Regions from separate parts of the Serratia sp. A07 genome, predicted to be linked through region 1. Evidence: predicted binding sites of a transcription regulator. Region 1 holds the regulator's gene; each other region holds the start of a gene.
What was found. Region 1 encodes PurR, which represses purine synthesis genes. Its sites were predicted from a motif close to CANGCAAACGTTTGCNTG; they were not measured.
Positions count from the first base shown of each region.

Region 2: the regulator PurR is predicted to act here: its motif matches at 903-920, upstream of tusA (sulfurtransferase TusA).
Region 3: the regulator PurR is predicted to act here: its motif matches at 724-741, upstream of AC4PR2_RS15780 (nucleobase:cation symporter-2 family protein).

Region 1 is NZ_JBZXDO010000006.1:143,763-146,030, forward strand. Features, by position in the region: gene sodB (superoxide dismutase [Fe]) at 1-397, shown strand, start outside; gene cydH (cytochrome bd-I oxidase subunit CydH) at 459-548, opposite strand; gene purR (HTH-type transcriptional repressor PurR) at 873-1,898, shown strand; gene punR (DNA-binding transcriptional activator PunR) at 1,895-2,268, opposite strand, start outside.
Region 2 is NZ_JBZXDO010000012.1:83,275-85,542, forward strand. Features, by position in the region: gene AC4PR2_RS14305 (GNAT family N-acetyltransferase) at 1-86, opposite strand, end outside; gene AC4PR2_RS14310 (7-cyano-7-deazaguanine/7-aminomethyl-7-deazaguanine transporter) at 128-787, opposite strand; gene tusA (sulfurtransferase TusA) at 1,008-1,253, shown strand; gene AC4PR2_RS14320 (zinc/cadmium/mercury/lead-transporting ATPase) at 1,343-2,268, opposite strand, start outside.
Region 3 is NZ_JBZXDO010000015.1:18,721-20,988, reverse strand. Features, by position in the region: gene gltS (sodium/glutamate symporter) at 1-554, opposite strand, end outside; gene AC4PR2_RS15780 (nucleobase:cation symporter-2 family protein) at 795-2,195, shown strand.

The DNA.
Region 1 (2,268 bases):
CGGCGGCGTCTTCAACAACGCCGCGCAGGTGTGGAACCACACCTTCTACTGGCACTGCCTGTCGCCACAGGGCGGCGGTGAACCGCAGGGCGAACTGGCGGCGGCAATCGTCAAATCCTTCGGCTCTTTCGCTGCGTTCAAAGAGCAGTTCACCGATGCCGCAGTGAAAAACTTCTGTGCAGGCTGGACCTGGCTGGTGAAAAAACCGGACGGCGCGCTGGCGATCGTCAACACCTCCAACGCGGCCACCCCGCTGACCGGTGAAGACAAACCACTGCTGACCGTTGACGTATGGGAACACGCGTATTACATCGATTACCGCAATGCGCGTCCAAAATACCTGGAAAACTTCTGGGCGTTGGTCAACTGGACCTTCGCAGCGGAAAACCTGGCGTAAGCGCAGGTTCTGAGGTGATAAGGCGCAGCCAAGCTGCGCCTTTTTTATAACCGGGGGTAAATCAGTTCAACGCGGCAACGAAGCTGAAAGCGATAATGACCGCCAATGCGCAGACGGTGGTGAACAGCGACATCTTCAATTCGGTATCCATGACAACTCCTTTAAAATGGGCTTTCCTAAGCATAAAAGGCGCACAATTAGTACGTCAAATCATTTTCCCACAGTTCGCCGATTAAATCTTGTTATCATTTCCCGGTTTATAATCTCGATTACCTCTTCCACTTTTGTTCAATATGCGACAAAATTCGCAGTTCACAACTGCGTACCGGCATCCATGCCCCTCCTGATTAAGCGCTGAAGACTTCAACACACTAAAAACTCAGTTTTCGCTTCTCTGGAGAAGGATCTACGTAGGCAAACGATTAACATCACACTTACATGCTGTAAACATGTGAGTTCAGGAGTCATTCCTTACATGGCAACGATTAAAGATGTGGCCAAACGCGCGGGCGTTTCCACCACCACCGTTTCGCACGTCATCAATAAGACTCGTTTCGTCGCCGAAGAGACCAAAGCGGCCGTGTGGGCCGCCATCAAAGAACTGCACTACTCGCCGAGCGCCGTGGCGCGCAGCCTGAAAGTCAATCACACCAAGTCGATCGGCCTGCTGGCCACCTCGAGCGAAGCGCCCTACTTTGCCGAAGTGATCGAGGCGGTGGAAAACAGCTGCTACAGCAAAGGCTACACCCTGATCCTGTGCAACTCGCACAACAATCTCGACAAGCAGCGCGCCTACCTGGCGATGCTGGCGCAAAAGCGCGTCGACGGCCTGCTGGTCATGTGCTCCGAGTACCCCGATCAGCTGCTGGGCATGCTGGAAGACTACCGCAACATCCCGATGGTGGTGATGGACTGGGGCGCCGCGCGCGGCGACTTCACCGACACCATCATCGATAACGCGTTCGAAGGCGGCTATCTGGCCGGCCGTTACCTGATCGAGCGCGGCCACCGCGATATCGGCGCCATTCCGGGCCAGCTGTCGCGCAATACCGGCGGCGGCCGTCACCAGGGCTTTATGAAGGCGCTGCAGGAAGCGCATATCGACATTCGCGAAGAGTGGATCGTCCAGGGTGACTTCGAGCCGGAGTCCGGCTACAAGGCGATGCACCAAATCCTGTCGCAAAAGCAGCGGCCGACCGCGGTATTCTGCGGCGGCGACATCATGGCGATGGGCGCCATCTGCGCCGCCGACGAGCTGGGGCTGCGGGTGCCGCAGGATATTTCCGTGATCGGCTACGACAACGTGCGCAACGCCCGCTACTTCACCCCGGCGCTGACCACCATTCACCAGCCTAAAGAACGCCTGGGCGAAATGGCCTTCACCATGCTGCTGGATCGCATCATCAGCAAACGCGAAGAGTCGCAGGTGATCGAAGTGCATCCGAAGCTGATTGAACGCCGCTCGGTCGCCGACGGCCCGTTCATCGACTACCGCCGCTAATCCCCCGCGCCGGAAGCCTGCGCGGCTTCCGGTTCCGCCTCGCTCAGCCACTCCTGGTTCAGCGTCTCCCCATCGCCCAGATACGCCAGCAGCCAGCTCATCGCCGGTGAGGGTTTATCCTGCTGCCAGGTCAGGCAGCAAGGGCTGGCGGGAAACGGCTGCTGCAGCTGCAACGCCTTCAGCTCACCGCGCTGCACCCGCGGCAGCGCCCGATGTGCCGGCATCATGCCGACGCACAGCCCGGCGCACAAACAGTCGAGCGCCGAAGTCCAGTCCGGCACCACCAGCCGCCGCTGGTTATCCAGCGTCCAGGTGACGCGCTTGGGCAGATTGCGCGAGGTGTCCTCCAGGCAAAGCGAAGGGTACGGCC
Region 2 (2,268 bases), on a different contig from region 1:
AGGCTATGCAGGTTGCCGAATTCGGGGATGCGTTGATAAAGACGGTGGATTTCTTCGAGCGTGGCGTTGCGAACGATTGGGGTCATGGGCGGCCTCCAAAGGATAGGGCCGCCCAGAATAGCACGGCTCAGCTCGGCTGCAGGCTGCCGCTGCGCGCCGCGATGCGTTTGAGCAGCATGTTCAGCAACACGCCGTACATCGGCAGGAAGAACAGCAGGCAGATCATCACCTTGAAGCTGTAATCCACCAGCGCGATCTCCACCCAGTTGTTGGCCATGAAGGGATCGCTGCTCTTGTAGAAGGCGATGAAGAAGAACGCCAGCGTATCGCTGATGTTGCCGAAGAACATCGCCGCTGCCGGTGCCACCCACCAGGCGCTGCGCTGGCGCAGGCGGTTGAACACATGTACGTCGAGGATCTGGCCGAGCACATAGGCCATGAAGCTGGCCACGGCGATGCGCGCCACGAACAGGTTAAAACTGCCCAGCGCCGCGAATCCCTGCCACTCTCCCTGATAGGTGACGGTGGAGATCACGTAAGAGATGAACAGCGCCGGCACCATCACCGCCAGGATAATCCGCCGCGCCAGCGGCGCGCCGAAAATGCGCACGGTCAGATCGGTCGCCAGGAAGATAAACGGGAAGGTAAAAGCGCCCCAGGTGGTATGGAAGCCGAAAACGGTGATCGGCAGCTGCACCAGGTAGTTGCTGGAGGTAATGATGGCGATATGAAACAGCGAAAGCCAGACCAACGCCGTGAAGCGCTGCTGTGCGGTAAACGAATACATATTGTAGCCTTTTTAGCAGTGGGGTGAGGGAACCCAGTGTGTCTTGTTAAAACAGCAAAAAACGCTGCGCGGCGGCATGATACGCGTTTGCGCAACCAATGCAATGGTTAAATTTAACGCAAACGTTAACGCATCTTGCGCAGAAAAACTACCGGCGTAAACTAGGCGCTAATGAGATGCGGCGAGCGTTCGCCGATCGTTTTTGAACGAGAAAAATTGCATGACTGACTTATTTGCCCAGGCAGACCAGACGCTCGACGCGCTGGGCCTGCGTTGCCCGGAACCGGTGATGATGGTGCGTAAAACCGTGCGCCATATGGACAACGGCGAAACGCTGCTGATTATCGCCGACGATCCGGCTACCACCCGCGATATTCCGGGGTTCTGCCGCTTTATGGAACACACGCTGGTGGCGCAGGAGACCGAGCAGGCGCCATACCGTTATTTGCTGCGTAAAGGCGTATAACGGCGACAAGGTCGTATTGATGAAGGAAAAGTCTCTTTCCCCGAAATGACAACGGGCGCGGTATGCCGCGCCCGTATTAGTTTCCGAACTTAGCTGCGCTTTTTCAACAGCCGCAGCGCGTTGGCGGTGACCAGCGCGGTGGCGCCGGAGTCAGCCAGCACCGCCAGCCACAAACCGGTCAGCCCCAGCAGGCTGGTGATCAGGAAGACCCCCTTCAGCCCCAATGCGATGGTGATGTTTTGCCGGATATTGGCGTGGGTGGCGCGCGAGATGCGGATCATCTCCGCGACGCCCACCAGCCGGTTGTGGGTCAGGGCGGCGTCGGCGGTTTCCAATGCCACGTCGGTGCCGCTGCCCATGGCGATGCCGATGCTGGAGGCCTTCATCGCCGGGGCGTCGTTGATGCCGTCGCCGATCATCGCCGTCGGGCGCAGTTCGCTCAGTTCGGTAACCGCGCTGACCTTATCTTCCGGCAGCAGACCGGCACGATAGTCGAGGCCCAGCTCGCCGGCGATCGCCGCGGCGGCGCGTGGGTTGTCGCCGGTCAGCATCACGCCGCGAATACCCAGCGCGTTCAGTTCGGCTATGGCCTGTTTGGCGTCGCCGCGCAGCGTATCGCGCAGCGCCAGCAAGCCGATGGGCGCACCGTCTTCCAGCACCACTACCGCCGTTTTACCGGCATTTTCCAGCTTGTCCACCTGGCTCTGCCATTGGGCGTCGAGTAGGCCCGGTGTCAGCTTGCCCGGCGCGCTGATCAGCACGGTCTTGCCGTCCACGATCCCTTCCACGCCGACGCCGGCTAGGGCGCGGCGCGCCTGCGCCAGCGGCAGCTCCGTCCCGCTTTCGGCGGCGCGGTTGATGATCGCCTGCGCCAGCGGGTGATGTGAACCGGCTTCCACCGCGGCGGCAAGCTGCAGCAGCCGCTGTTCGGTGAGCGCGCCGATCGGCAGCACGTCGGTCACCGTCGGCTTGCCTTCGGTCAGGGTGCCGGTTTTATCGAAGGCGATAGTTTGGA
Region 3 (2,268 bases), on a different contig from region 1:
TTGACCAGATAGCGCGCCACCGGGCCGCCGATCAGGCCGCCCAGCACCAGCCCGAAGGTGGCGCAGGCCATGGCGACTTCCGTCGCGTTTTCAAAACCGTAGCGCTCGATGAACAGCTTGCTCCAGGCCGCCCCGGTACCATGCCCGCCCGACAGAGTGATCGACCCGGCGATCAGGCCCATCAGCGGATCCAGCCCCAGCATTTTCGCCATCCCGATGCCGATGGCGTTCTGCACGATAAGCAACCCCAGCACCACGAACAGGAACACCACCAGCACCTTGCCGCCGGCGCGCAAACGCGCCAGGTTGGCGTTCAGGCCGATGGTGGCGAAGAAGGCCAGCATCAGCGGGTCCTTCAGCGACATGTCAAAACTGATTTCCCAGTTGACGAGCTTTTTCAGGGCTAACAGCAGGAGAGCCACCAGCAAACCGCCGGCGACGGGAGCAGGAATGGTATATTTTCGCAGCAGAGGAATGGTTCTGACGCACTTGCCCCCGAGGAGCAAAACCAGCGTCGCCGCGACTAACGTGCCATAAGTATCAAGATGAAACATCCAGGTACTCCATGTAAGGGAAAAGATCCAAATAAAAATAATAAGTTATAGAAAACCACTTAGTTTTTAAACTTGATGAGTGCAGGATTAAAAGTAAAAAACGCTGAGATGACAAGAAAAAATGAATGAAAATGCGACATAAGCGAGAAAGTCGGCAACATAATATTTACGCGCAACCGTTTGCTTTTGCGGGGCGGAGCATTAAAATGCCTGCTTTGCCGTATCTGGAAACGCCACACCATGAGCATGTCATCCTCCGAGCTTGATGCCGCGCGCCAAGCCGCCTCAGAACCCCGCGCCAGTGAACTGATTTATCGCCTGGAAGATCGCCCGCCGCTGCCGCAAACGCTGTTTGCCGCCGGCCAGCATCTGCTGGCGATGTTCGTCGCGGTGATCACTCCGGCCCTGCTGATCTGCCAGGCGCTGGGCCTGCCGGCACAGGATACCCAGCACATCATCAGCATGTCGCTGTTCGCCTCCGGTCTGGCTTCCATTCTGCAAATCAAAACCTGGGGGCCGGTGGGTTCCGGGCTGCTGTCGATTCAGGGCACCAGCTTCAACTTCGTTTCGCCGCTGATCATGGGCGGTCTGGCGCTGAAAAACGGCGGCGCCGACGTGCCGACCATGATGGCCGCGCTGTTCGGCACCCTGATGGTCGCTTCCTGCACCGAAATTTTGCTGTCGCGCGTGCTGCATCTGGCGCGCCGCATCATCACCCCACTGGTTTCCGGCATCGTGGTGATGATCATCGGCCTGTCGCTGATTCAGGTCGGCCTGACCTCGATCGGCGGCGGCTACGCCGCGATGAACGATCACAGCTTCGGCTCGCCGAAAAACCTGCTGCTGGCCGGCGCGGTGCTGGCGGTGATCATCCTGCTGAACCGCCAGCGCAACCCTTATCTGCGCGTGGCTTCGCTGGTGATCGCCATGGCGGTCGGCTATCTGTTGGCCTGGGCGATGGACATGCTGCCCGCCGACGCACCGGCGGCCCCCACGGCGGCGATCACCATCCCCACGCCGCTCTATTACGGCCTGGGCTTCGACTGGAACCTGCTGCTGCCGCTGATGCTGATCTTTATGGTCACCTCGCTGGAAACCATCGGTGACATCACCGCCACCTCCGACGTCTCCGAACAGCCGGTCAGCGGGCCGCTGTACATGAAGCGCCTGAAGGGCGGCGTGCTGGCCAACGGCCTGAACTCAATGCTGTCGGCAGTGTTCAACACCTTCCCCAACTCCTGCTTCGGCCAGAACAACGGCGTGATCCAGCTGACCGGCGTCGCCAGCCGCTACGTCGGCTTCGTGGTGGCGCTGATGCTGATCGCGCTGGGGCTGTTCCCGGCGGTGGCCGGCTTCGTACAGCACATTCCCGAGCCGGTCCTGGGCGGCGCGACCATCGTGATGTTCGGCACCATCGCCGCCTCCGGCGTGCGCATCGTGTCGCGCGAGCGTCTGAACCGCCGCGCCATCATGATCATGGCGCTGTCGCTGGCCGTCGGCATGGGCGTCTCCCAGCAGCCGCTGATCCTGCAGTTCGCGCCGGACTGGCTGAAAACCCTGCTCTCTTCCGGCATCGCCGCCGGCGGTATTACCGCCATCGTGCTGAACCTGGTGTTCCCGCAGGAACACGAGAAAAAGTAACCCGTCCATTGATGTTCAAACGGCCGCTTGCGGCCGTTTTTTATTGTCTATCAGACCATTGCCCTTGAGATGC